DNA from 2 places in the Cryobacterium sp. TMT1-19 genome. Region 2 is predicted to be linked to the other one. Evidence: predicted binding sites of a transcription regulator. Region 2 holds the regulator's gene; the other holds the start of a gene.
The links. Region 2 encodes HspR, which represses chaperone genes until heat shock. Its sites were predicted from a motif close to AAGTTGAGTCNNNNNGACTCAACTT; they were not measured.
Positions count from the first base shown of each region.

Region 1: the regulator HspR is predicted to act here: its motif matches at 10,153-10,177, upstream of E3T40_RS13140 (ATP-dependent Clp protease ATP-binding subunit).

Region 1 covers NZ_SOHB01000050.1:20,855-35,931, reverse strand. Annotated here, with positions in the region: gene E3T40_RS13170 (fructose-bisphosphatase class II family protein) at 1-514, opposite strand, end outside; gene E3T40_RS13165 (DEAD/DEAH box helicase) at 651-3,956, opposite strand; gene E3T40_RS13160 (APC family permease) at 4,020-5,573, opposite strand; gene E3T40_RS13155 (universal stress protein) at 5,589-6,476, opposite strand; gene E3T40_RS13150 (primary-amine oxidase) at 6,513-8,486, opposite strand; gene E3T40_RS13145 (aminobutyraldehyde dehydrogenase) at 8,554-9,984, opposite strand; gene E3T40_RS13140 (ATP-dependent Clp protease ATP-binding subunit) at 10,225-12,414, shown strand; gene E3T40_RS13135 (zinc-dependent alcohol dehydrogenase family protein) at 12,518-13,564, shown strand; gene E3T40_RS13130 (NAD(P)/FAD-dependent oxidoreductase) at 13,542-15,056, opposite strand; gene E3T40_RS13125 (nitroreductase family protein) at 15,037-15,077, opposite strand, start outside.
Region 2 covers NZ_SOHB01000043.1:1,061-9,455, forward strand. Annotated here, with positions in the region: tRNA gene E3T40_RS11940 (tRNA-Gly) at 15-85, opposite strand; gene dcd (dCTP deaminase) at 158-769, shown strand; gene E3T40_RS11950 (hypothetical protein) at 813-1,334, shown strand; gene E3T40_RS11955 (MFS transporter) at 1,331-2,659, opposite strand; gene dnaK (molecular chaperone DnaK) at 2,847-4,715, shown strand; gene E3T40_RS11965 (nucleotide exchange factor GrpE) at 4,715-5,335, shown strand; gene E3T40_RS11970 (DnaJ C-terminal domain-containing protein) at 5,328-6,335, shown strand; gene E3T40_RS11975 (heat shock protein transcriptional repressor HspR) at 6,338-6,772, shown strand; gene E3T40_RS11980 (class I SAM-dependent methyltransferase) at 6,799-7,935, shown strand.

The DNA.
Region 1 (15,077 bases), on a different contig from region 2:
CGCTGGCGAGCGAGAACGCACGGAGGTTGCGGGTGGCGGAGACGTGCAGGTCCAGCACGCCGTGACCGGCTGGGCCTGAGATGAGCTTCTCCATGTAGAAGACACCGGCGGGATCGAACATCGTGCCTCGGGGGGAGATGGCGATCACGCACACCGCCCCGGGCAGGTTCCGGGCGACGAGGGTCGTGCCGTCGAGCGGGTCGACTGCGATGTCGCAGTCCGGTCCGTTCCCCGTGCCGAGCTGCTCCCCGTTGGCAAGCATGGGGGCCTGGTCCTTCTCGCCCTCGCCGATCACGACGGTTCCGCGAAAAGGCGCGGCCAGGAGAACGGCACGCATGGCGGTGACGGCCGCCTGGTCGGCGGCGATCTTGTCGCCGCGACCCACCCAGGGCAGTGTGGCGCGTGCCGCCGCCTCGGTCGACGCGCGCACGGCGGCGACCAGCCCGGCCGGCCAGCCCTCGGCTCCGATCACGGTGGATTCGGCCAGGGGAGCGAACGGGCGGTGCTGCGGCATGGGCTACCTCTTGCTGGGACGGCGGTCTCGTGACCGGCAGCTGAAAGCCTACTCGCGTGCCCGGGGCGGGCACTCGTGCGGGCGACAGCGCTGGCGACAGCGCGGGCGACCCAGCGGACGGGTACCGGTGCGTGGGCTAAGCGAGCAGCTCACGGATGTCGGCGGCCGTCAGGGCGGTCCCGCGCGCGGCGCCATCCGTCATCACGCTCTCGAAGAGACGGGCCTTCGTGGCCTTGAGGGCCATCACCTTTTCCTCGATCGTGTCCCGGGAGACCAGGCGGTAGACGAAGACGTTCTTCGTCTGGCCGATCCGGTGCATGCGGTCCACGGCCTGCGCCTCGGTGGCCGGGTTCCACCACGGGTCGAGCAGGATGGCGTAGTCGGCCTCGGTCAGGTTCAGGCCGAACCCGCCGGCCTTGAGGCTGATCAGGAAGACCGAATTGTCGCCGGTCTTGAAGCTCTCGATCACCTGCGCCCGGTTGCGGGTCTTGCCGTCGAGGTAGGAATAGCTGATGCCCGCGGCGTCGAGGCGTGCGCGTGCCTTGCCCAGGTACTTTGTGAACTGGCTGAAAATGAGGGTGCGATGCCCGCCGGCGACGACGTCCTCCAGCAGTTCGAGGAGCACGTCGAGCTTGGTCGACGGGATGTCGTCGTACTTCGTGTCGTAGAGGCTGGCATCGAGGCTGAGTTGGCGCAGCATGGTGAGCGAGCGGAAGATCTCGAAACGGTTGGAGTTCATGTCGTCGATCAGGCCGAGCACCTTCTGCCGTTCCCGCTGCAGGTGGGTGTCGTAGACCGCGCGGTGCTTCGGGTGCAGCGTGAGCTCAAGCACCTGCTCCTGCTTGGTGGGCAGGTCGCCGGCCACCTGCTCCTTCGTGCGGCGCAGCATGAACGGGCGGATGCGGCGGCGCAGCTGGTCGAGCCGGTCGCCGTCGGCATCCTTCTCGATCGGTTTCTGGTAGTAGTCGCCGAAGCGGCCGGGGCTGGGGAACAGTCCCGGTGCCGTGATTGAGAGCAGCGACCAGAACTCCATCAGGTTGTTCTCCAGCGGCGTGCCCGTGATCGCGAGCTTGAACGGGGTGGCCAGGCGGCGGGCGCACTGGTGGGCGCGGGACTTGCGGTTCTTGACGAACTGGGCTTCGTCGAGCAGTAGCCCGGACCAGGCCAGGGCCTCGTAGTCGCCGAAGTCCAGCCGGAATAGCGTGTACGAGGTGACGACGACGTCCGCGCCGGCGTGCAGCGAGGCCAGGGTGCTGCTGCGCTTGCCGGCGGTCTCGGTGATCGCGGCCACTCGCAGGCCGGGCGCGAATCGGGCGCACTCGGCCGCCCAGTTGGAGACCACGCTGGTGGGTGCCACGACCAGGAACGGCGCGCTCTGCCCCGGCTGCTCCCGCACGCGTTCCATCAGGGCGATGGCCTGCAGGGTCTTGCCGAGGCCCATGTCGTCGGCGAGGATGCCGCCCAGTTGATGGTCGTAGAGAAAGCTCACCCACTCGAAACCGGCCTGCTGATAGCCGCGCAGGGTGGCGTCGACCCCGGCCGGCAGCGGCTGTTCCGGAATCTGGGCGACGTCGGTGAGCCCGGACACGGTGTCGCGCCACGCGGCCGCCTGGCCGGCGACGACCCCGAGGGACTGCAGCTCCTCCCAGAGGTCGGCCTGGAACGGGCTGATCCCCAGGGACTCGGCGCCGGCGTCCTGCAGCCCTCGGGCCTCCTCGATCAGCCGGCGGAGCGTGTGCAGTTCGGGGCGGTCGAGGTTGAACCAGGTGCCGCTGGGCAGGATCATCAGCTGCTGACCGACCGCCAGGGCCCGGAACAGGCTGTCGAACGGGATCTCCTCCCCGTCGATGCTGACGGCCACCTGCAGGTCGAACCAGTCCCGGTCATCCGGGCGTTCGGTGGTGCCCACGGTGATCACCGGCGCCTCGTCGGCCTGGCGGTAGTCGGGGGCATCGCCGGCGACCAGCACGGTGACATGGTCTGCGGCCGCCAGGGTCGGCACCACGGAGTCGAGGAAGCCGAGCATGGCGGTGTCGGCCAGGGTGGCGCGCTCGATCAGTACCGGCAGGCCGCTCTGCTGCCCTACCAGGGCCGGCACGGAGGTGAGGAGCGCCTGCACGTCGTGCAGGATCTGTCCCTCCCGGGTGCCGTCGCGAAACCTGTCATCGTCCGGCACCGGGCGGAGTGGCTGGTGGTATTCCGGGTAGTGCCACACCCAGTGCAGGGTGATGCGGGCATCCATCTGGTGCGTGACGGTCAGGGCCAGCACGGGCTGCGGGGTCTCGGGCAGGGCGAACGACTCGTCCCGGCTGGTCACGGTGACCCGGTGTCGAAGGAACGGGTAGAACTCGGCCAGGAAGTCGGCCTCGTCCGCGCCGGGCACCGCGATGGTGTCGGAGGCCGCCATGGCCCGCAGCTCCCGGCTGATCTCGCCCGACAGCGGGGCGAGGGTGATCTGCGGGGAATCGCTGCCGGACTGGCCCGCCCAGGTGTAGACGCCGTGGGCGGGGTTGCCGATGAACCCGAACGTGCCGCGCGCCTGCGGCTCGTCGCCCAGCAGCAGGACGGGGCGTAGCGTGAGGCCTTCGGACACACGACGGATGTCCAGCTCGAGGCACGCAGGAACGGGCGAGACGAGCACGGGATCCTGCTGCGCCGTGGCAGAGACCAGGGGGAGCCCGGCGTTCGCCGCGTCGTCGAGCAGGTCCCAGAGCGCTCGGTCGGGGAAAGCGTCGACCGGAATCCACTGGGTGGAGGTGGCGTAGTACGGGCGGGCCGCGAACTGCAGCGCGTAGAGCACCGAGAGCACCCGCAGCTGGCCGCGGTCGAGCGCCCCGTCGGTGGTCAGGTTCTCCCAGGTGACGCTGCCCCGGATCCACTTGCCCTGCTTGCCCATCATCACGGGCCGCGCCGCCAGCCGGCGCAGCCCCGGCTGACTGGCGAAACGCCCGTGCTCAGGAGCGAGAAGTTGGAACTGGAGGGCGAGGCGGGTGTCTGCGGACGGCGCGGAATCCGGTCGCGCCAGAGGAGCCAGCGTACTTCGCCATGCTGCCCTTGCGGAGAACCCGGCGGTGCCGACGGCCGACCCGGGCTCGCGGCCCAGGGCGGTGGCGGGGGCACCCGGCACTCCGCCGAGGCTGCGGCCCACGGCGCCGCCCTGGCTCGCGATCAGCAGCGCGGCGACATGCTTGCAGTTGCGCTTCATCGGGCAGGTGCAGACGCCGGATGCCCGCACCGCGGCGCCGGCGGAATCAAGGGTGAACGAGACGGTCACCGAATAGGGCGTCGGGTGAGAACCGCGCACCATGCCGAAGAGCTGGGTGTTCGAGCCGAACCAGGTCTCGGCATCAACGTGGCCGTTGCGGGCGTAGCGTTCGCCGCGTGAGAACGCCTGGCTGCCCACAAGGAGCGCGATGTCGTGGGAGCTGAACGTGTGGGCCATGGCGGGAACCATTCTTTCATGCCCCGGCCCGGCCGTGCAGGCCCGGCCGGGCGCATCAGGGAGCTACTCGACGTGCCCGTGTTCCTTCGAGGACCCCTTCGTCAACGTCTTTCCCTGGAAGAAGGCCGGGTTGACGCTGCGCTGGATCAGCATCAGCACGAGGCCGCCGATGAACAGCACCATCGCGAGGATGAACACGAGCCCGACCCCGCCGATGTTCGATCCGCTGCCGTAGTCGGGGTTCATGCTGTCGTAGAGAGTGGTTGCGAAGATGACCAGCAGGATGACCCCGCCGATCAGCGGCGCCAGGAGTTTGAGCAGGATGGCCCGGGGCCCGTTCAGCGAGTCGCGGAAGTACCAGACGCAGGCAAACGCGGTGACCCCGTAGTAGAAGCAGATCATCATGCCCAGGGTCAGGATCGTGTCGGTGAGCACATCGGTGCTGAGCACGCGCATGATCGCGTAGAAGCCCCAGGCCACGATTCCTGCCATTACGGTGGCGAAGGCCGGGGACTTGTAGCGCGGGCTGATTGAGGCGAACCGCTTCGGGAACGCTTTGTAGTGGCCCATCGAGAGCATGGTGCGTGCCGGCCCGACGAAGGTCGACTGCAGCGACGCGGCCGAGCTGGACAACACGGCCAGCGACATCAGAATGGCGAAGGGACCCATCACCGGTCCGGCGAGGGCGGCGAACACGTTGCCCTGGATCTCCTCATTGCCGAGTCCGAATTCGCCGGCGCCGATGCCGGAGAACATCAGGGCGGCGACCGCCACGAGGATGTAGAGCGCGAAGATGATGCCCACGGTCAACGTCGCCGCACGCCCGGGGGTTGTCTTCGGGTTCTTGGTCTCCTCGTTCATGGTCAGGGTGACGTCCCAGCCCCAGAAGATGAAGATCGAGAGCGAGACCCCGGCCGCGAAGGCCGAGAACGAAGGGGCGAGGAACGGGTTGAACCAGTCGGCGCTGAACGCAAGGGCATCGAAGGCGGTGCCTTCTACGACCTGCAGCAGGGCGGCGACGCTGAACCAGACCAGCACGATCAGCTGGAAGGCCACGAGCACGTACTGCACGGCCTTCGTGGTCTCCATGCCGCGGTACGAGACATAACAGGCCGCCACCATGAACACCAGACAGGTGAGCACGTTGATCACAACATTGTTCGTCAGGTCGGCGAGGCTCGGGTTGCCGAGAAGCTGGGCGAGCATCAGATAGAAGAAGTCGACGGCGACTCCGGCGAGGTTGGAGAGCACGACCACCGTCGCGACGATCAGACCCCAGCCGCCCATCCAGCCGAGCCACGGCCCGAAGGCGCGGGTGGCCCACGTGAAGGAGGTGCCGGCATCCGGCATGGCGTTGTTGAGCTCGCGGTAGCCGAGCGCCACCAGCAGCATGGGGATGAACCCGACCAGGAAGATGCCCGGCATCTGGGTGCCGACGGCCGCGACCGTCGGGCCGAGGGAGGCCGTCAGGGTGTACGCCGGCGCGATGCACGAGATGCCGATGACCGTGGCGCCGAGAAGCCCGATGGAGCCAGCGCTGAGGCCCTTCTCGGAAAGGCCGCCGGTGAGGGTGGAGGTGCCGGGCGTGGAGCCCGAGGAGGGAGATTGGCTAGTCATGGACTGTCCTTAGGGTCAGTGCGGCTTACGGGCGTCAGTGCCGGTGGGAACCACGATGAGGGGAACGGGGAGCGCGTGCAGCATGCGGTGCGCGGTGATGCCGAGGAAAATCGTGGTGGGCTGAGCCAGCCGGCTGGAGCCGACGAAGGCGATTTCGGACGGCTGCCAGTCGAGGGCCTCGACGGCGGCCTCGACGGTGTGCCCGGACGCGACCTCGGTGGTGATGGTGCCGCGCGCCTTCGACCGACTCTGGAAGTACTCCAGGACGCCGTCGAGGTGGGCCTGGCTCTCGCTCTCGTCGACCGGGTGCCGACGACCGGCGTCGACCTCCACGAGCGTGACGAAACGCAGGTCGACCGTGAGGTCCGCCGAGAAGGCCACCAGTGAGTCGAGCAGCGTCTTCCAGCCCGGCCGGGTGCCGATGGCGCAGGTGATCCGGGTCAGCTGTGCGGGAGCCTTGTAGCCGCGGGGCGCGAGGGCGACGGGCGCCGGCGAGGCGTGCAGGAGCGCGTTGGCCACGCTGCCGATCGTGAATCGGTTCATCAGGCCGCGGCGTGAGGCCCCGACGACGATGCGGTCCGAGTCGAACGCGCGAGCGGCCTGGAGCAGCCCTTCCGTGGTGGAGTCGGCGTAGAGGAGATGCATGGTGGCGACCACGTCATCGGGAACCAGGGCCTTGCCCTGTTCCAGCCATTCGAGGGCCTGCTCCTCGAGCAGAGCCTGGTAGTCGGGGGAGGTGGAAGCACCGACCCGGGCCGGGACGGTGGATGAATGATGCGGAAGCACGAGGCACAGACGCAGCTCGGAGCGGGTCAGGCGCGCCAGCGCGACACCCAGCTCGACGGTGTCATTGCCCCGTTCGGTCGCTTCGTATGCGATGACGTAGTTGGCTACTCGGGTCACGCTGGTTTCTCCCTCGGTTCGCGACGGGTGTCGCACTCAGTGGTCATAGTGGTGTGGATTATGGGCGGGCTGGTCATGTTCATGGTCATGCCCGGCGTGCTCGCCCGGCGCACAGTGCGCCGGGCTGCGTTCCACGTCGAGCGACGGATTGCGGTCGAAGAAGCCGACCGGCTTGAGCCAGAACGACACGGTGTCGACCGGCATGATCGGCCACTCTTCCGGTCGGGTGATGTGGTGGATACCGAAGACGTACCAGAGCACGATATCGGCGTTCCGCACCGGCCGGCGAGCCTGGATCCACTCGGGCAGGCCGTGGTCGACCGCGCTCTGATTGACGAACTCGCCGCAGGGCCAGCGTTCGGACTCGTCGTTCGGGGTGACCCAGACCGTGTGCCCGATCACCTGGGCGCGTTGGAGGGCAGGCGCCGCCTGGTCGAAGAAGGACGGGATGGCTCCGCCGGGCACCAGCTTGTAGGACACGGGGGTGCCGAGGCCGTTGAGCGAGTTCTCGTTCACGACCTTCCAGGTCCGTTGGGTGTCCCAGTTGTAGTCGTCGAACCCCTCGGTCTCGATCGGGGTGTTCAGCTGGGTGATCGCGAGGCCGAGCGGGTTTGCGGCGCTGATCGGCTCGGCCTGCGTCTCGGTGCGGAACACCGTGTTCTCGCGGCCGTCGACGTCGAGGTCCATCCGGGCCACGATGAAGTGCTGGTGGAACGGCGCGTAGGTGCGCGTGTCGACCAGGGTTCCGTTGGGGTGCGGCTGGCCCTCGTCGAGGTGCGTCACCACCATGATCCCGGTGGCGCGCACCTCGCATTCCATGTTGCCGTCCTGGTAGAAGCGCCAATAGACGAGGTACTCGTAGTTCGCGACCGTGACGTGGAAGGACACGACGAGCCGGCGCATCCGTCGCACCTCGGCACTGCCGTTGTGGTCGACGTGCTTCCAGAGCACCGCGTTGTCTTCCTCGTGGATGCAGAACGCGTTCGGGATGCTGTACGGCTCGCCCTTGCTGTTGTGCAGCACGGCATCGAGGTAGCGGATTTCGCCGAGGCAGTCGCAGCCGAGCTCGAGCGAGGTGGTCATGAAGCCGAGGCCCCACTCGCCGATGTCGAAGGCGGTGCGACGGAAATGGTCGACGCTGGGGTCGCGGTAGGGCACGACCATCTCCGCGAACGACAACCGGTTGGCGATGGGCCGCACCCGGCCGCCGTCCCGGTCGCCCACGGTGTGCAGGGTCATGCCCTCGCGGTAGTTGAAGCCCACCCGGAGCGACCAGTTCTGCCACTCGACCAGGTTGCCGTCGAGCGTGAAGCTCGGGCCGTCGGGCTGCCCGATGTCGAGCGGGGTGAGCGGCGGGCGCGGGCTTCGATCCCGGATGCGCCGGGGCACCAGGTGCGGCACGTATTCGCCCATTCCCGCCGGCGGTTCGACCGTGAACGAGTCCTCCACCTCGAGCAGTTCCATGGTGTTGACGTCGAGCACGAAGTGCAGGCCGCTGACCGGTCCCGCATAGGGGTTGGCGTCGGTGGACGCCCGGACCCAGACGTCTGACCAGCCCAGGCGGCGGCCGCGATACCGGTCGGGGATTACCGCGTCGCCGTAGGTCCAGGTGTCGATGAAGACCAGGTCGAGGTCGGTGATGCCCCGGCGGGCGAGAGCGGCGATCACGTCGGGGTGGGCGCGAAGGGCGGCGTCGGCTTCCTCCCACTCGTCGACGGTGAAGTTCGCCTGCATCCCCGGCACCGTTTCCCACTCGAGCAGGGCGTCGGTCGTGAGCGAGACGACGCTCACCCAGGTGGTGTTCTCGGCGCGGTGGAGCACGACCAGCCGTGCGCGTCGGTCGGGAACCGCGCTGGTGGCTGTGAACTCGGCGACGGCGCTCCGGGGCGGCTCGACCAGCTCGATCGAAGTGAACCGCCACCCGTCGGCGACGCCGCGCTCGCGGGCGAGGATGGCGACGGCGGAGGTGAACTCAGCGGCGGAGAGCGGGTCGAGCGGATGGAAAGTCATCGAGGGGCCTCTGTTCTCGTTGGAGGTGGTCGAGCCTGGCGGTGGTCGAGCCTGTCGAGACCCGTGTTTATTCCAGCGCGCTCATCACGTGCTTGATCCGGGTGTAGTCCTCGACGCCGTACATCGACAGGTCTTTGCCGTATCCGGACTGCTTGAAACCGCCGTGTGGCATCTCGGCGGTCAGCAGGAGGTGGGTGTTGATCCACACCGCGCCGAAGTCGAGGTCGCGGGAGACCCGCATGGCCGTGGCGTGGTCGAGGGTCCACACGCTGGAGGCGAGCGCGTAGTTGACATCGTTCGCGAGCGTGACCGCGTGCTCCTCCGACGTGAAGGGCTGCACCGTGATCACCGGGCCGAACGTTTCCTCCTGCACGATCGCATCCGTTTGGCGCACCTGCGTGACGACTGTGGGCTCGAAAAAGAAGCCCTCGGTGCCGACCTGGTGTCCGCCGGTGGCAATGACAGCGTGGTCGGGCAGGGCCGCGACCTTGCGCAAGACGTCGCCGAAATGGTTGACGTTGTTGAGCGGCCCGAAGTAGTTGTCGGCGTCGTCGGCCGACCCGGTAGTGCGGCTGCGGGCCTCGGCGACGAGTGCGTCGACGAACTCGTCATGGATGGACTCGTGCACGAGCACTCGCGTGATGGCCGTGCAGTCCTGCCCGGCGTTATAGAAGGAGAAGTCGGCGATGGCGGCGGCGGTCACGCTGACGTCGACGCCGGCGAAGACCAGGGCCGGCGCCTTGCCGCCGAGCTCGAGATGTGCCCGCTTGAGCGTCTTCGCGGCGCCGGCGGCGACGGCCATACCGGCCCGCACGCTGCCAGTGATCGAGACCAGGCCGGGTACCGGATGCTCGACGATCGCGGCCCCGGTGCCGCCGTTGCCGAGCACGATGTTCATCACGCCGTCGGGGAGGATGCCCTGGCTGATCCGGGCGAGTTCGAGGGTCGACTCCGGGGTGGTGTCGCTGGGCTTGAGCACGAGGGTGTTGCCGGCCGCCAGCGCGGGGCCGATCTTCCAGATGGCCATCAGGAAGGGGAAGTTCCACGGGGTGACCTGCCCGACCACGCCGATCGGTTCGCGGCGTACCCAGGAAGTCATGCCGGGCAGATATTCACCGGCGGACTTGCCCTCGAGCAGTCGGGCGGCACCGGCGAAGAAGCGGAGCTGATCGGCGCCGGCCGCGACCTCGTCAACGGCGATCGTGGCGCGAGGCTGGCCCGTGTTGCGGTGCTGGGCCTCCACGATGGCGTCGCTCTCGGCGTCGATCGCGTCGGCGAGGCGAAGCAGCGCGCGCTGCCGCTCGGCGGGAGTGGTGCGGCCCCAGGTGCCGAAGGCGGTCTTCGCGGCGGTCATCGCGTCGTCGACGTCGGCCGCGGTGGAGATCGGGGCCCGGGCAACCCGGCGTCCCGTTGTGGGATCGACGATGTCGAGCAGCTCGGTGCCGGAGGGAGTGACAAAGTGGCCGTTGATGAAGTTTTTAAGGGTGAGGGTGGCCACGGGTCTGATCCTCTGCGCTGAGTGTAGAAACGGGTCTTTTGTTCGGTAAGTATGGCATCCGACGGAGGAATTCGGATACCCGGACGAAAACTGGGTCGTGATGGGGCCGCCGCCGTAGCACCGCCGAGTTGTCTCCGGACCGCTGGCGCGTTTTCTCGATGTCCCCTAAACTTGAGTCCAACAGGCTCAGCTTTTTGCCGACCTGCGGCGCGAGCGGCCGGCCCGAGAGAGGATCTTCCGATGCAAGCAGGTCAGCAACCGCCCCAGGAAGAAGCGAAGACGGCGTTGGAGCAGTACGGCGTCAACCTCACCGAGATCGCCCGGACCGGCAAGCTTGACCCGGTGATCGGGCGGGACGCGGAGATTCGGCGGGTCAGTCAGGTGCTCACCCGCCGCACCAAGAACAACCCGGTGCTGATCGGTGAACCCGGCGTGGGCAAGACCGCCGTTGTGGAGGGACTGGCCCAGCGCATCGTGGCCGGCGATGTGGCCGACTCCCTCAAGGGCAAGCAGCTGGTCTCCCTCGACCTGGCGGCCCTGGTGGCGGGGGCCAAGTACCGCGGCGAGTTCGAGGAGCGGCTCAAGGCCGTGCTCAAGGAAATCAACGACGCGCAGGGGCAGATCATTACCTTCGTCGACGAGCTGCACACCCTGATGGGTGCCGGCGGCGGCGAAGGGTCCGTGGCGGCCTCCAACATGCTCAAGCCCATGCTCGCCCGCGGCGAGTTGCGCCTGATCGGTGCGACCACGCTCAACGAGTACCGCGAATTCATCGAGAAGGATGCCGCCCTCGAGCGCCGGTTCCAACCGGTGCTGGTCGACGAGCCCAGTGCGGAAGACACCGTGGCCATCCTGCGCGGGCTCAAGGAGCGCTACGAGGCCCATCATGAGGTGTCGATCGCGGACTCGGCGCTGGTGGCCGCGGCCTCCCTCTCCAACCGGTACATCACCGCCCGCCAGCTGCCGGACAAGGCCATCGACCTGATCGACGAGGCGGCCAGCCGGCTGCGGATGGAGATCGACTCCGCTCCCGTGGAAATCGACGAACTGCGTCGCAGGGTGCAGAGGCTGGAGTTGGAAGAGCTCGCGCTGAAAAAAGAGAAGGACGACGCCTCTAAGGCTCGCCTGGGGAAGTTGCGTGCTGACCTTGCCGAATACACGGTGGCCCTTGCTGAACTGCAGGACCGCTGGGACAAGGAGCGTTCCTCGCTCAACCGGATCGGCGATCTGAGGAAGCGCTTGGTGAGCACCCGCAGCCAGGCCGAGGTGGCCGAGCGCGAGGGCAACCTGGAGAAGGCTTCCAGGCTGCTGTACGGCGACATCCCGGTGATCGAACGGGAACTCGCCGAAGCGGAGCAGACCGAGCAGGATGGGCCGCGGATGGTCGGTGACCAGGTCACCGCGGAGGACATCGCCGCCGTGGTCGCGATGTGGACCGGCATTCCGGTAGGGCGGCTGCTGCAGGGCGAGACGGAGAAGCTGCTGAACCTCGAGGGTGAGCTCGGGCACCGCCTGGTCGGGCAGAAGCAGGCCGTGCGCGCGGTCGCCGACGCCGTGCGCCGCAGCCGGGCCGGCATCTCCGACCCGGACCGGCCGACCGGTTCGTTCCTCTTCCTCGGGCCGACCGGCGTGGGCAAGACGGAGCTGGCGAAGGCGCTCGCCGAGTTCCTCTTCGACGACGAAAAGGCGATGGTGCGCATCGACATGAGCGAGTACGGGGAAAAGTTTTCCGTGTCCCGTCTGGTCGGGGCACCTCCCGGCTATATCGGCTACGAGCAGGGCGGGCAGCTGACCGAGGCCGTGCGCCGCCGCCCGTATTCGGTGATTTTGTTCGACGAGGTTGAGAAGGCTCATCCGGAGGTCTTCGATGTCTTGCTGCAGGTGCTCGACGACGGCCGGCTCACGGATGGCCAGGGCCGCACCGTGGACTTCCGCAACACGATCCTGGTGCTGACCTCGAACCTCGGGTCGGCGTTCCTGATCGACCCGGTGCTCAGCCGGGACGAGAAGGAGGCGGCCGTGCAGGCACTCGTGCGCAAGACGTTCAAGCCCGAGTTCGTCAACCGTCTCGACGACATCGTCGTGTTCGAATCGCTGTCGATGGCGGAGCTCGGCCAGATCGTCGGGCTGCTCGTCGACCGGCTGGAGAAGCGGCTGATCGAGCGGCGGCTCGAGCTGGGCGTGACCCCGGATGCCCGCACGTGGCTGGCGGAACGCGGCTACGACCCGATCTACGGTGCGCGCCCGCTGAGGCGGCTGATGCAGACCGAGATCGACGACAGGTTGGCGACCGCGATCCTGTCGGGCGCCGTGCGGGACGGCGAGACGGTGCGGGTGGATCTGGCGCCGGACGGGGAATCGCTCAGCGTCGCATCCGCCCCGGTGCTGGTCGTGGACCCGGCCGACCTCGACGACGACGCGCTGCTGTAGCTCTGTCCGTCGCCGGATTTCGCGTCCAGCGGAATTCGGCGGGAATACGACGGAACGGGCCCCTGCCCCGGTGACGGTCAGGGGGCTGGCATAGGGTCGAAGCATGCGTGCAACAGTGATTTACGGGGAACGGGACATCCGCCTCGAAAAAGTATCCGATCCGATTCTCTCCACCGGCGGTGACGCCATCGTGCGCGTCGTCGCAGCCTGCGTCTGCGGCTCAGATCTCTGGCCCTACCGCGGCATCCAGCCCACCGAGGAGCCGAAACGAATCGGCCACGAGTTCGTCGGTATCGTCGAGGAAATCGGCGCCGACGTCAGCCGGGTCAAGGTCGGCGACTTCGTCATCGCGCCGTTCTACGACTGCGATAACACCTGCATCAACTGCCAGAACGGCACCAGCACCTCCTGCCTGAACGGCGGCTGGTGGGGCTCGGACGACCAGCTCGGCGGCTTCGCCGACGGCGCCCAGGGCGAGAAAGTGCGTGTGCCGCACGCCGACGGGTCGCTCGTTGCGACGCCGACCCTGCCCACCGACGCCCAGGTTCCCGGTCTCCTGACCCTCGCCGACGTCATGGGCACCGGCCACCACGCCGCGGTCTCCGCCGGTGTGACCGCGGGCAGCACGGTCGTCGTCGTCGGCGACGGCGCGGTCGGCCTCTGCGCCATCATCGCGGCCAAGCGGCTCGGGGCCTCCCGGATCGTGGCCATGTCGCGTCACCCCGAACGGCAGCTCGTGGCCCGCGAGTTCGGCGCGACCGAGATCGTCGAGGAGCGCGGCGAGGCCGGCGTGGCCCGCATCCGTGAGCTGTTCGACGGCATCGGCGCGGACTGCGTGCTCGAGTGCGTCGGCACCAAGGAGTCGATGGAGCAGGCCATCGCGTCGGCCCGTCCCGGCGGAATGGTCGGCTACGTGGGCGTGCCCACCGGCGGACCGATCGAGGTTCGCCCGCTGTTCGGGCGGAACGTGGGCCTGAACGGCGGCGTCGCATCCGTGCGCGGCTACGTCGAAGAGTTGCTGCCGGAAGTGCTCTCGGGTGCTATCAACCCCGGCCGCGTGTTCGACCTGCAGCTGCCGCTGGCCGAGGTCGCCGAGGCCTACGCCGCCATGGACGAGCGCCGCGCCATCAAGGTGATGCTGCTCCCGTAGGCACGGAGATCACATGTGTCGGGACGGGAATCTCGACGGGCTCGATCACCGCGACTGGCAGGATCACCGCGACGGGCAGGATCACTGCGGCCGGCTTCGGCGCTTCCAGCAGTAGTCGACGGGCCGTGAGGCCGATGACGGCACTGTAGGTGGGGTAGGCGAAGCGCACCCGGGCCAGAGTGGCGACGTCGACGCCGGCGGCCATCGCCGTCGTCACGGATTGGATCACTTCGACCGCGTTCTCCCCGGTGGCATGGGCGCCGAGGATCAGCTCCCGCCGCCGGTCGGCGATCAGCTTGAGGAAGCCGGGTTCCCGGCCGTCGATCACAGCGCGGTCGAGTTCGGCGTAGGGCACTGTCGCGACGACGCAGTGCGGGTCGCGAGCCCTGGCCTCCTCCTCGGTGAAGCCCACGCCCGCGTAGTCGGGGTCGGTGAAACCGCCGGCCGGGAGCAGGTGGTGCGGCGTTCTGCGATTGGCGCCCAGCACCGCGTTCTCGGCCGCGGCCTCGCCCTCGAATTGGGCCGCCTGTACGAGCATGTCCCGGCCGTTCGCGTCGCCGACCGCGAAAATATGGGGCACGACACTCCGGAAGTACTGGTCCACCGGGATGGCGGAACGTTCGATAGTGATGCCAGCCCGGTCGAGCCCGAGGTCGTCGACATCCGCCGGCCAACCGGTGGACATAATGACGGCGTCGAAGGCGGAAGACTGTTCCGTTCCTTTTTCGCGCCAGGACAGGGTGAGGGTTCCGTCGGCGTCCTGTTCGATCGCCGTCACCGCTTCAATGCCCGTGTGCACGGCCACGCCCTGCTCGCGGAACGCCGCCGAGACCGTGGCGGAGATGTCGGAATCCGACGCCATCAGGATGCGCGGTGCCACATCGAGCACGGTCACGTCGGAGCCGAAGGAGCTGAACACCGTGACCAATTGGGCGCCGGTGTTTCCGGCGCCGATCACGGCCACCCGTCGGGGCAGCGACGGCAGCTTCAGAATGTCTTCCGGGACCGTCGCCAAGTGCGCCCCCGGCACGGCGAGTCGCCGAGAATGCCCGCCGACGCAGACCAGGAACGTGGCGGCGGTGAGGATGCGGCCGGTGTCCAGGACCACGGAATGCGGGTCGATGAATCGCGCCCGACCTTCCAGAACCAGTTCGACTCCGGCGGCCGCGAACCTCTCGGCCTCGCTCTTGATCGAGCGCACCTTGTTCACTCGCGACTGCACCCGGTCTCCCATGGTGGCCCAGTCGATGCCGGGGTCGTTGACTACGATTCCGTAGGTATCTGCCGCGCGCACCTCGCGCATCAAGCGCGCCGCTTTGGCGAGCACCCTCGTCGGCACGCACCCCGTGTTCACGCAGGTCCCGCCGAGCTGGTCGGCCTCCGCCACGGCGACCCGGGCTCCCAGTTCGGCGGCACGGAGCGCCGCGGCCGTTCCCGCCGGCCCCGCGCCGATGACGACGACATCAAAGTGATTAGGGGTGTGTTCGGTCATCGTGGTCTCCACCGGTGTTCA
Region 2 (8,395 bases):
AAATATGACAAGTGAGCGGATGACGGGAATCGAACCCGCGCTATCAGCTTGGGAAGCTGAAGTTCTACCATTGAACTACATCCGCACGTCCGTCGCGCAGGCAAGCCCGCACCGGAACCGTGCCAGCATATCAAGTCCGCGCCGTTAGGCTGGAACCGTGCTGCTCTCGGATCGCGAAATCAAGGCTGAAATCAACGCGGAACGAATCCGTCTGGAGCCGTACCAGGCCGACATGATCCAGCCGTCGAGCATCGACGTGCGACTCGACGGTTTCTTCCGCCTCTTCGACAACCACAAGTACCCCTATATCGATCCGGCCGAAGACCAGCCCGATCTGACCCGGTTGATCGAGACCTCCGCGGGCGAACCGTTCATCCTGCACCCCGGTGAGTTCGTACTCGGGTCCACCTACGAGAAGGTCACCCTGCCCGACGACGTCGCCGCGCGGCTGGAGGGCAAGAGCTCGCTCGGCCGGCTCGGCCTGCTCACCCACTCGACCGCCGGCTTCATCGATCCCGGTTTCACCGGCCACGTGACGCTCGAGTTGAGCAACGTCGCCACCCTGCCGATCAAGCTGTGGCCCGGCATGAAGATCGGTCAGCTCTGCTTCTTCCGGCTGAGTTCGCCCGCCGAACGTCCCTACGGCTCAAGCGAATACAGCTCCCGCTACCAGGGCCAGCGCGGGCCGACTGCGTCGCGGTCGTTCCAGAACTTCCACTGCACGGATGTGCGGGAGGCCTCGACAGGATCGACCACCAGAGCCGAGTAGCCCGGTTCACACGCATGCAACACGCGCCCGGTAAAATCGGCCCATGACCACATCCGTGCCCAGCTTTGCCGAGGCGCTCGTCGCGCCGGGACCGACACCCGACTACCCGGGGCGGATGCGCCGCTTCGGCCAGCTGGTCGGCGCCTGGGCCGCCACCGGGTCCCGCCTCGACGAGACGACCGGCGAATGGACCGGGCGCGAATTCACCTGGATCGTCGACTTCGTGCTCGACGGGCGTGCGGTGCAAGACGTCGAGGTCGTCGTGAGCGACTCGCACCCGACCGGCTTCGAGACCGTCGCCACGGCCGTGCGAGTCTATGATTCCTACGCCGGCGTGTGGCGGGTCAGCTATTTCGCCCCGGCATCCGGCGAGTACTGCCACCTCGTGGCGACCCCCCACCGCAACGGCCTGCGCCAGGACGGCACGGGCACCGACGGCCGCCCGATCCGCTGGAACTTCGTCTCGATCACACCTGACGCCTACGCCTGGGAGGGCTGGGTCTCCAACGACGAAGGTTCCACCTGGGTGCTGGTCGAGCACAACGAGGCCACCCGCATCCGTTAGCCGACCTGGTCCTGGCGGGCCTTCACCGGCAGCAGGAGAAGCAGCCCCACGAGCAAAACCAACATGAGTCCGAGGATGCCCCAATAGGTTTCGCCGAAGATCGTCACCATCAGGGCGAACATGGTCGGCGCCAGAAAGCTCACCGCGCGGCCCGTCGTGGCGTAGAGCCCGAAGACCTCGCCCTCCCGGCCGGCCGGGATCAGGCGTGCCAGGAAGGTGCGGCTGGCCGACTGGGCCGGCCCGACGAAGAGCGTCAAGGCGAGGCCGGCGGTCCAGAACACGATCTGACCGCCGTCGTGCAGCAGGAATACGATGCTGCCGAACACGATCAGGCCGATCAGGGCGGTCACGATGATCGGCTTTGCGCCGACCCGGTCGTCAAGCGCGCCGGCGATGATGGTGGCCACGCCCGCCACGACATTGGCGGCGATAGCGAAGATGATCACCTCGCCGGGTGAGAATCCGAAGACGGATGCCGCGAGCACCCCGCCGAAGGTGAAAACCCCGGCCAGGCCGTCGCGGAAGATCGCGCTCGCGATCAGGAAGTACACCGTCTGGCGGCTGGTCTTCCAGAGCCGGATGATGTCTTGCCCGAGCACGATGTAAGAACGGAGGAAGCTCACCCGGGGCCGGCGCACCGCGGCGGGAGAACGGTATTCGGGAACCGAGAACAGCACCGGCAGGGCGAACAGGCCGAACCAGGCGGCCGCGATGAGCATCGTGACCCGCACCGAGAGGCCGTTCTCGCTGGTTACCCCGAACAGACCCACGTCGGGGCTGATGAAACCGAAGTACACGATGAGCAGCAGCATGATGCCGCCGATGTAGCCCATGCCCCAACCGAAACCGCTGACCCTGCCGATGGTGCGCGCGGTCGAGACCTGGGACAGCATGGCGTTGTAGTTGACGCTGGCGAACTCGAAGAAGACGTTGCCGGCGGCCACCAGAACGAGGCCGAGCAGCAGGAAGCTCGGTGACGCCTCCACGAAGAACATCGCCGCGGTGAGGCCCACCACGATGAACGTGTTGACGCCGAGCCACAGCTTGCGCCGCCCGGAGGTGTCCGAGCGCTGTCCGGTGATCGGGGCCAGCACGGCTACCAGCAAGCCGGCGAAAGCGAGGGCCCAGCCGAGCTGGGCGGAAATGACGTCTTTGTCGCCGAACGAGCTGCCCGTGATGTAGACGGTGAAGACGAAGGTGGTGACCACCGCATTAAACGCGGCAGAGCCCCAGTCCCAGAAGCTCCAGGCCACTACGCGGCGTCTGCTCGTTTTGTCTGGCAGCTCCCGGGCATCCGTGCTGCCCTGCTCCGCGATCCCGGTCATGCGCTGAGGCTAGTGGATGCGGGGGGCCGGAGACCATCGATTGCACGAAATCTCAAAGTTGAGTCGTTCACGCTCAACTCTCAGGTGCGTGGCTTGACTTTAGATTTGGGACACTGGCACACTTGAGCCAGCACCACTCAACTCTGTGAAATCGAGCTGAGAACATACTTTAAAGGAGAACGCACACATGGCCCGTGCAGTAGGCATCGACCTCGGAACCACCAACTCTGTGGTGGCCGTCCTCGAAGGTGGAGAACCCACCGTCATCGCAAACGCCGAAGGCTTCCGGACCACACCGTCCGTCGTCGCCTTCACCAAAGACGGCGAGGTGCTGGTCGGCGAGACCGCCAAGCGCCAGGCCGTCACCAACGTCGACCGCACCATCGCGTCGGTCAAGCGCCACATGGGCACCGACTGGAAAGTCGCCATCGACGACAAGAAGTTCACCCCGCAAGAAGTTTCGGCCCGCATCCTGGCCAAGCTCAAGCGCGATGCCGAGGCGTACCTGGGCGACAAGGTGACGGATGCCGTCATCACCGTTCCCGCGTACTTCAACGATGCCGAGCGCCAGGCCACCAAGGAGGCCGGCGAGATCTCCGGCCTTAACGTGCTGCGTATCATCAACGAGCCGACCGCGGCCGCACTTGCCTACGGCCTCGACCGTGGCAAGGAAGACGAGCTCATCCTGGTCTTCGACCTCGGCGGCGGAACCTTCGACGTCTCCCTCCTCGAGGTAGGCAAGGACGACGACTTCTCCACCATTCAGGTGCGGTCGACTGCCGGTGACAACCGCCTCGGCGGCGACGACTGGGATCAGCGCATCGTCGATCACCTGATCAAGAAGTTCAAGGAAACCACCGGCGTAGACGTCTCCAAGGACAAGATCGCCAAGCAGCGCCTCAAGGAAGCCGCCGAGCAGGCCAAGAAGGAACTCTCGAGCAGCATGTCGACGAGCATCCAGCTGCCGTACCTCTCCCTGACCGAGAATGGCCCGGCCAACCTCGACGAGACGCTTACCCGCGCCCAGTTCGAGAAGATGACCGAAGACCTGCTCGACCGCACGAAGAAGCCGTTCCAGGACGTCATCCGTGAAGCCGGGGTCAAGGTGGAAGATATCGCCCACGTCGTTCTCGTCGGTGGCTCCACCCGCATGCCCGCCGTGTACGAGCTCGTCAAGGCCGAGACCGGTGGCAAGGACCCGAACAAGGGCGTCAATCCGGACGAGGTCGTCGCCGTTGGCGCCGCACTGCAGGCCGGCGTGCTGAAGGGTGAGCGCAAAGATGTTCTGCTCATCGACGTCACCCCGCTGAGCCTCGGCATCGAGACCAAGGGCGGCATCATGACGCGCCTGATCGAGCGCAACACGGCCATCCCGACCAAGCGCAGCGAGACCTTCACCACAGCCGACGACAACCAGCCGTCCGTCGCGATCCAGGTCTTCCAAGGCGAGCGCGAGTTCACCCGCGACAACAAGAACCTCGGCACGTTCGAGCTGACCGGCATCGCGCCGGCCCCGCGCGGCATCCCGCAGGTTGAGGTTACCTTCGATCTCGACGCCAACGGCATCGTGCACGTGTCTGCCAAAGACAAGGGCACCGGCAAGGAACAGTCGATGACCATCACGGGCGGATCCTCGCTCGCGAAGGAAGACATCGAGCGCATGGTGCGCGAGGGCGAAGAGCACGCCGCCGAGGACAAGCGCCGTCGCGAGGCAGCCGAGACCCGCAACACGGCGGAGCAGCTCGCTTACTCGATCGAGAAGCTGATCAAGGAGAACGACGAGAAGCTGCCCGAGGACGTGAAGTCCGAGGTTCAGGCCGACGTCGACGCCCTCAAGGCCGCTCTCGTCGGCGACGACGATGCGGCCGTGAAGACGGCCTTCGACAAGCTCAACGAGAGCCAGGGCAAGCTCGGCGAGGCCATCTACAAGACCAGCCAGGCGGATGCCGCGGCCGGTGCCCCAACCGACTCCGAGCCGACCGCCGACGCGGCCGGCTCGGACGAAGACGTGGTTGACGCCGAGGTCGTCGACGACGAAGACGAGGTCAAGAAGTAATGGCAGACGACAACAAGCGTCCTGGCGACGAGCCGTTTGACGAGGGGGCATCCACTGAGGGTGCCCCCGGGGCCGACGCCGAGGCGGAAGCCGAAGGTGTGAGTGTCGAGGACATCGACGAGGTGTCCGCCGAGGGTATCGAAGAGGACGAGCTGACGGTCCAAGACATCCTGGATGCCGCCACGCGGGAAGTCGATGAGCTCACGAGCGAGCACCTGGCCGACCTCAAGCGGGTCACCGCGGAGTACGCCAACTACCGTCGCCGCACCGAGGCCAACCGCGAGGTCGAGCGTGAGCGCGTCACCGTGGATGTCGTCAAGGGCCTGATTCCCGTGCTCGACGATCTCGACCGCGCTGAGAAGCACGGCGACCTGGTCGAAGACTCGGCGTTCAGCACGATCGCCGCAAAACTGCGGGGGAGCGTCGAGCGCCTGGGCGTGAAGTCCTTTGGCACGGTCGGCGAACCGTTCGATCCGACCATCCACGAGGCGATCTTCCAGCTGCCCACCGCGGGCATCGAGTCGGAGACCGTCGGTGACGTGATCGAGACCGGCTACTTCCTCGGCTCGTCGCTCCTGCGCGTGGCCAAGGTCGTCGTGCAGGTACCGAGCGATGGCTAGCCAGGACTGGTTCGATAAGGACTTTTACAAGGTCCTGGGTGTGTCAAAGGACGTCACCCCGGCCGAGCTGAAGAAGGCCTATCGCAAGCTCGCCCGCAAGTACCACCCGGACTCCAATCCGGGCAACCCTGCGGCCGAGGCGACGTTCAAGGAGATCAGCGAGGCACACTCGGTGATCGGTGACCCTGCCCAACGCAAGGAATACGATGCTGTGCGCGCGATGGGCGGTGGGGCCCGCTTCACCGCCCCACGCCCCGGTGGCGGGCAGGCCGGAGGCTTCGACGATGTCTTCGGAGGCATGTTCGGTGGGGGCGCGCGGCAACAACAGCCCGGCTACTCCTATGAGCGGGGCGGTTTCGACGACCTCCTCGGCGGCATGTTCGGCCGCGGTCAGGGTGGCGGCGGTTTCGGTACCTCGAGCGGCGGGTTCCGCGGCTACGGCGGGCCGACTCGCGGCCGCGACGTGATCGCGTCGACAACGGTCGACTTCATCACGGCCACGCACGGTGACCAGATCACCCTGCAAACGCAGGATGGCCGCGCCATCAAGGTGAAGATCCCGGCCGGGGTGGCCGACGGGCAGAAGATCAAGCTCCGCGGCCAGGGGCAGCACAGCCCCGACGGCGGCGAGTCCGGCGACATCGTACTCACGGTGAACGTGCGCAAGCACCCGGTCTTCGAACGCGACGGGCTGAACCTGCGGGTCTCCGTGCCGGTCACGTTCGTCGAGGCCGCGCTCGGCGCCACTATCGAGGTGCCGACGTTGGGCGGAGCGCCGGTCAAACTGCGCATCGCCCCGGGCACCCCGAGCGGGCGCGTGCTGCGCGTCAAGGGGCGTGGCGTCGTGACGCCCAAGGGCACCGGGGACCTGCTGGCGGAGGTTCAGGTTGCCGTTCCGTCTCATCTGTCGAAGGACGCCGAGGAAAAACTCGCGGCCTTCGCGGAAGCACTGCCGAAGGAGAATCCGCGCGACGAACTCCTCGCGAAGGCGAGAGACTGACGGTGGACGAGAACACCCGGGTTTTCGTAATCTCGATGGCCGCCGAGCTTGCGGGCATGCACCCGCAAACGCTGCGCCAATACGATCGCCTGGGACTGGTGAGTCCCGACCGCACCCCCGGTCGGTCTCGCCGGTACTCGATGCGGGATGTGGCCAAGCTCCGCGAGATCGCGGAGCTCGGTGCCGAGGGTGTGAGCCTGGAAGGCATCCGTCGCATCATTGACCTCGAGGACCACGTGCGCACGCTCGAATCGCGGCTGCGCGAATTGGAGTCTGCGCTGGCCGATGAACTGCTCAACCGTCCGGGCCGCCGCGTCTTCGCGGCCGGCTCGGCCGGTGAGGTCATCTCGATGCGGGCCGGTACGCGCACGCGCCGGTCCAACCAGATCGTGATCTGGCGCCCCCTGGGTTCCCGCCCGATCGGCGACGAGAAGTAGCCGCACCTGCGGGCTAGCCTGAGGCAATGCCTGATTTTTCCTTTGACCGCCTGCGGCGTTTCCCCGACGTGGAAGCGGACAATCTCTTCGCCGTGGATGCGAGCGACCGCCTGATCCTCGACGAGGCGGCGGGCGTGCTGGCCGAGGCAGGATCCGGCGAGGTCGTGGTGATCGAGGACCGCTATGGCGCCCTCACCCTGGGCGCGGCCGCACTGGCCGGGGCCCGGGGAATCCGGGTGCACCAGGATGTCCTCTCCGGGGAGTTGGCCCTCGCCCTGAATGCGGCCGACGCCGGACTCGTCGATTCCTACCGCTCTTTCATCCTGGGCGAAGAACTGCTGGCGAACGCGCGGGTGGTACTGATCCAGCTGCCGCGCAGTCTGGCGGCGCTCGATGAGTTCGCCGACGCCATCCGTCGTTTCGCGGCACCGGATGTGGTGGTGATCGCCGGCGGACGCATCAAGCACATGACGCCGACCATGAACGCGGTGCTCCGCCGGCACTTCGGCGAGCTGCAGGTCTCGTCGGCCCGGCAGAAGTCGCGGGTACTCAGGGCAGCGGCCTCGATAGCCTCCGCAACTCAGCCGACGATGTCCACCTGGCCGAATTGTGTGGAGCACGCTGACCTGGGACTCACGATCTGCGCCCACGGGGCTGCGTTTGCCGGCGCGACCGTCGATATCGGGACGCGCTACCTGCTTGAGTTCCTTGATCGTATGAAAACGGATGCTCGGAGCGCCATCGACCTCGGCTGCGGCACCGGGGTGCTCGCCGCCACCCTCGCCCGACGCCGTCCCGCCCTGCGGGTGACCGCCACCGACCAGTCGGCCGCGGCCGTCGCCTCAGCGCGGGCCACCATGGTGGCCAATGCGCTTGCCGACCGGGTCACGGTCGTGCGGGATGACGCGCTCCAGAGCCAACCGGATGCCTCGGCCGAACTGATTGTGCTGAACCCGCCCTTTCACATCGGCTCGTCGGTCCATGCCGGCATAGCCCTGAAACTGTTCGAGGATGCCGGACGAGTGTTGCAGCCCGGTGGTGAACTGTGGAGTGTGTGGAACACCCACCTCGGTTATCGCCCCGCGCTGACGCGATTGGTCGGGCCGACACACCAGGTCGGTCGGAACGCCAAGTTCACCGTCACGGTCTCGACCGGACGCTGAGACGCGCCGGACCGCCGTGAGGCCCGCACCTGGGGGCTTGCGCCAGGGCGCCGGAGCCGACACGCCCGGGATGCGGGAGGGAGTTGCGCACCCCCAGAATTCACCGTAATGTCTCTCTAGTCACCCCACAGGTGCGGAAAGCCGCAGAGCTTCCCGGCCTCAAGTGGGACGAAGATTTTAGTTTTTTCTCGAATATCCTCCCGCCTAGGGAGCGTTCGAGTTCAAACCAAGATAATATCTTTCTTCGGCTGGTCGTCAAGTCGCGTATGTAGATTATTTCGAATCGCTCTGGTGCACTCGAAATCGACTGCTTTCCGTTATTTGACAGAGATTAGTCGGGTAGGTACGTTATACAAGTTGCCTCGAAGCGACAGCCCGTGTGGCCTGAAGTCGAGTGCGTCCGATCCTTGAGAACTCAACAGCGTGCACAATGTCAAATGCCAAAAACCTCGGCCGTAGG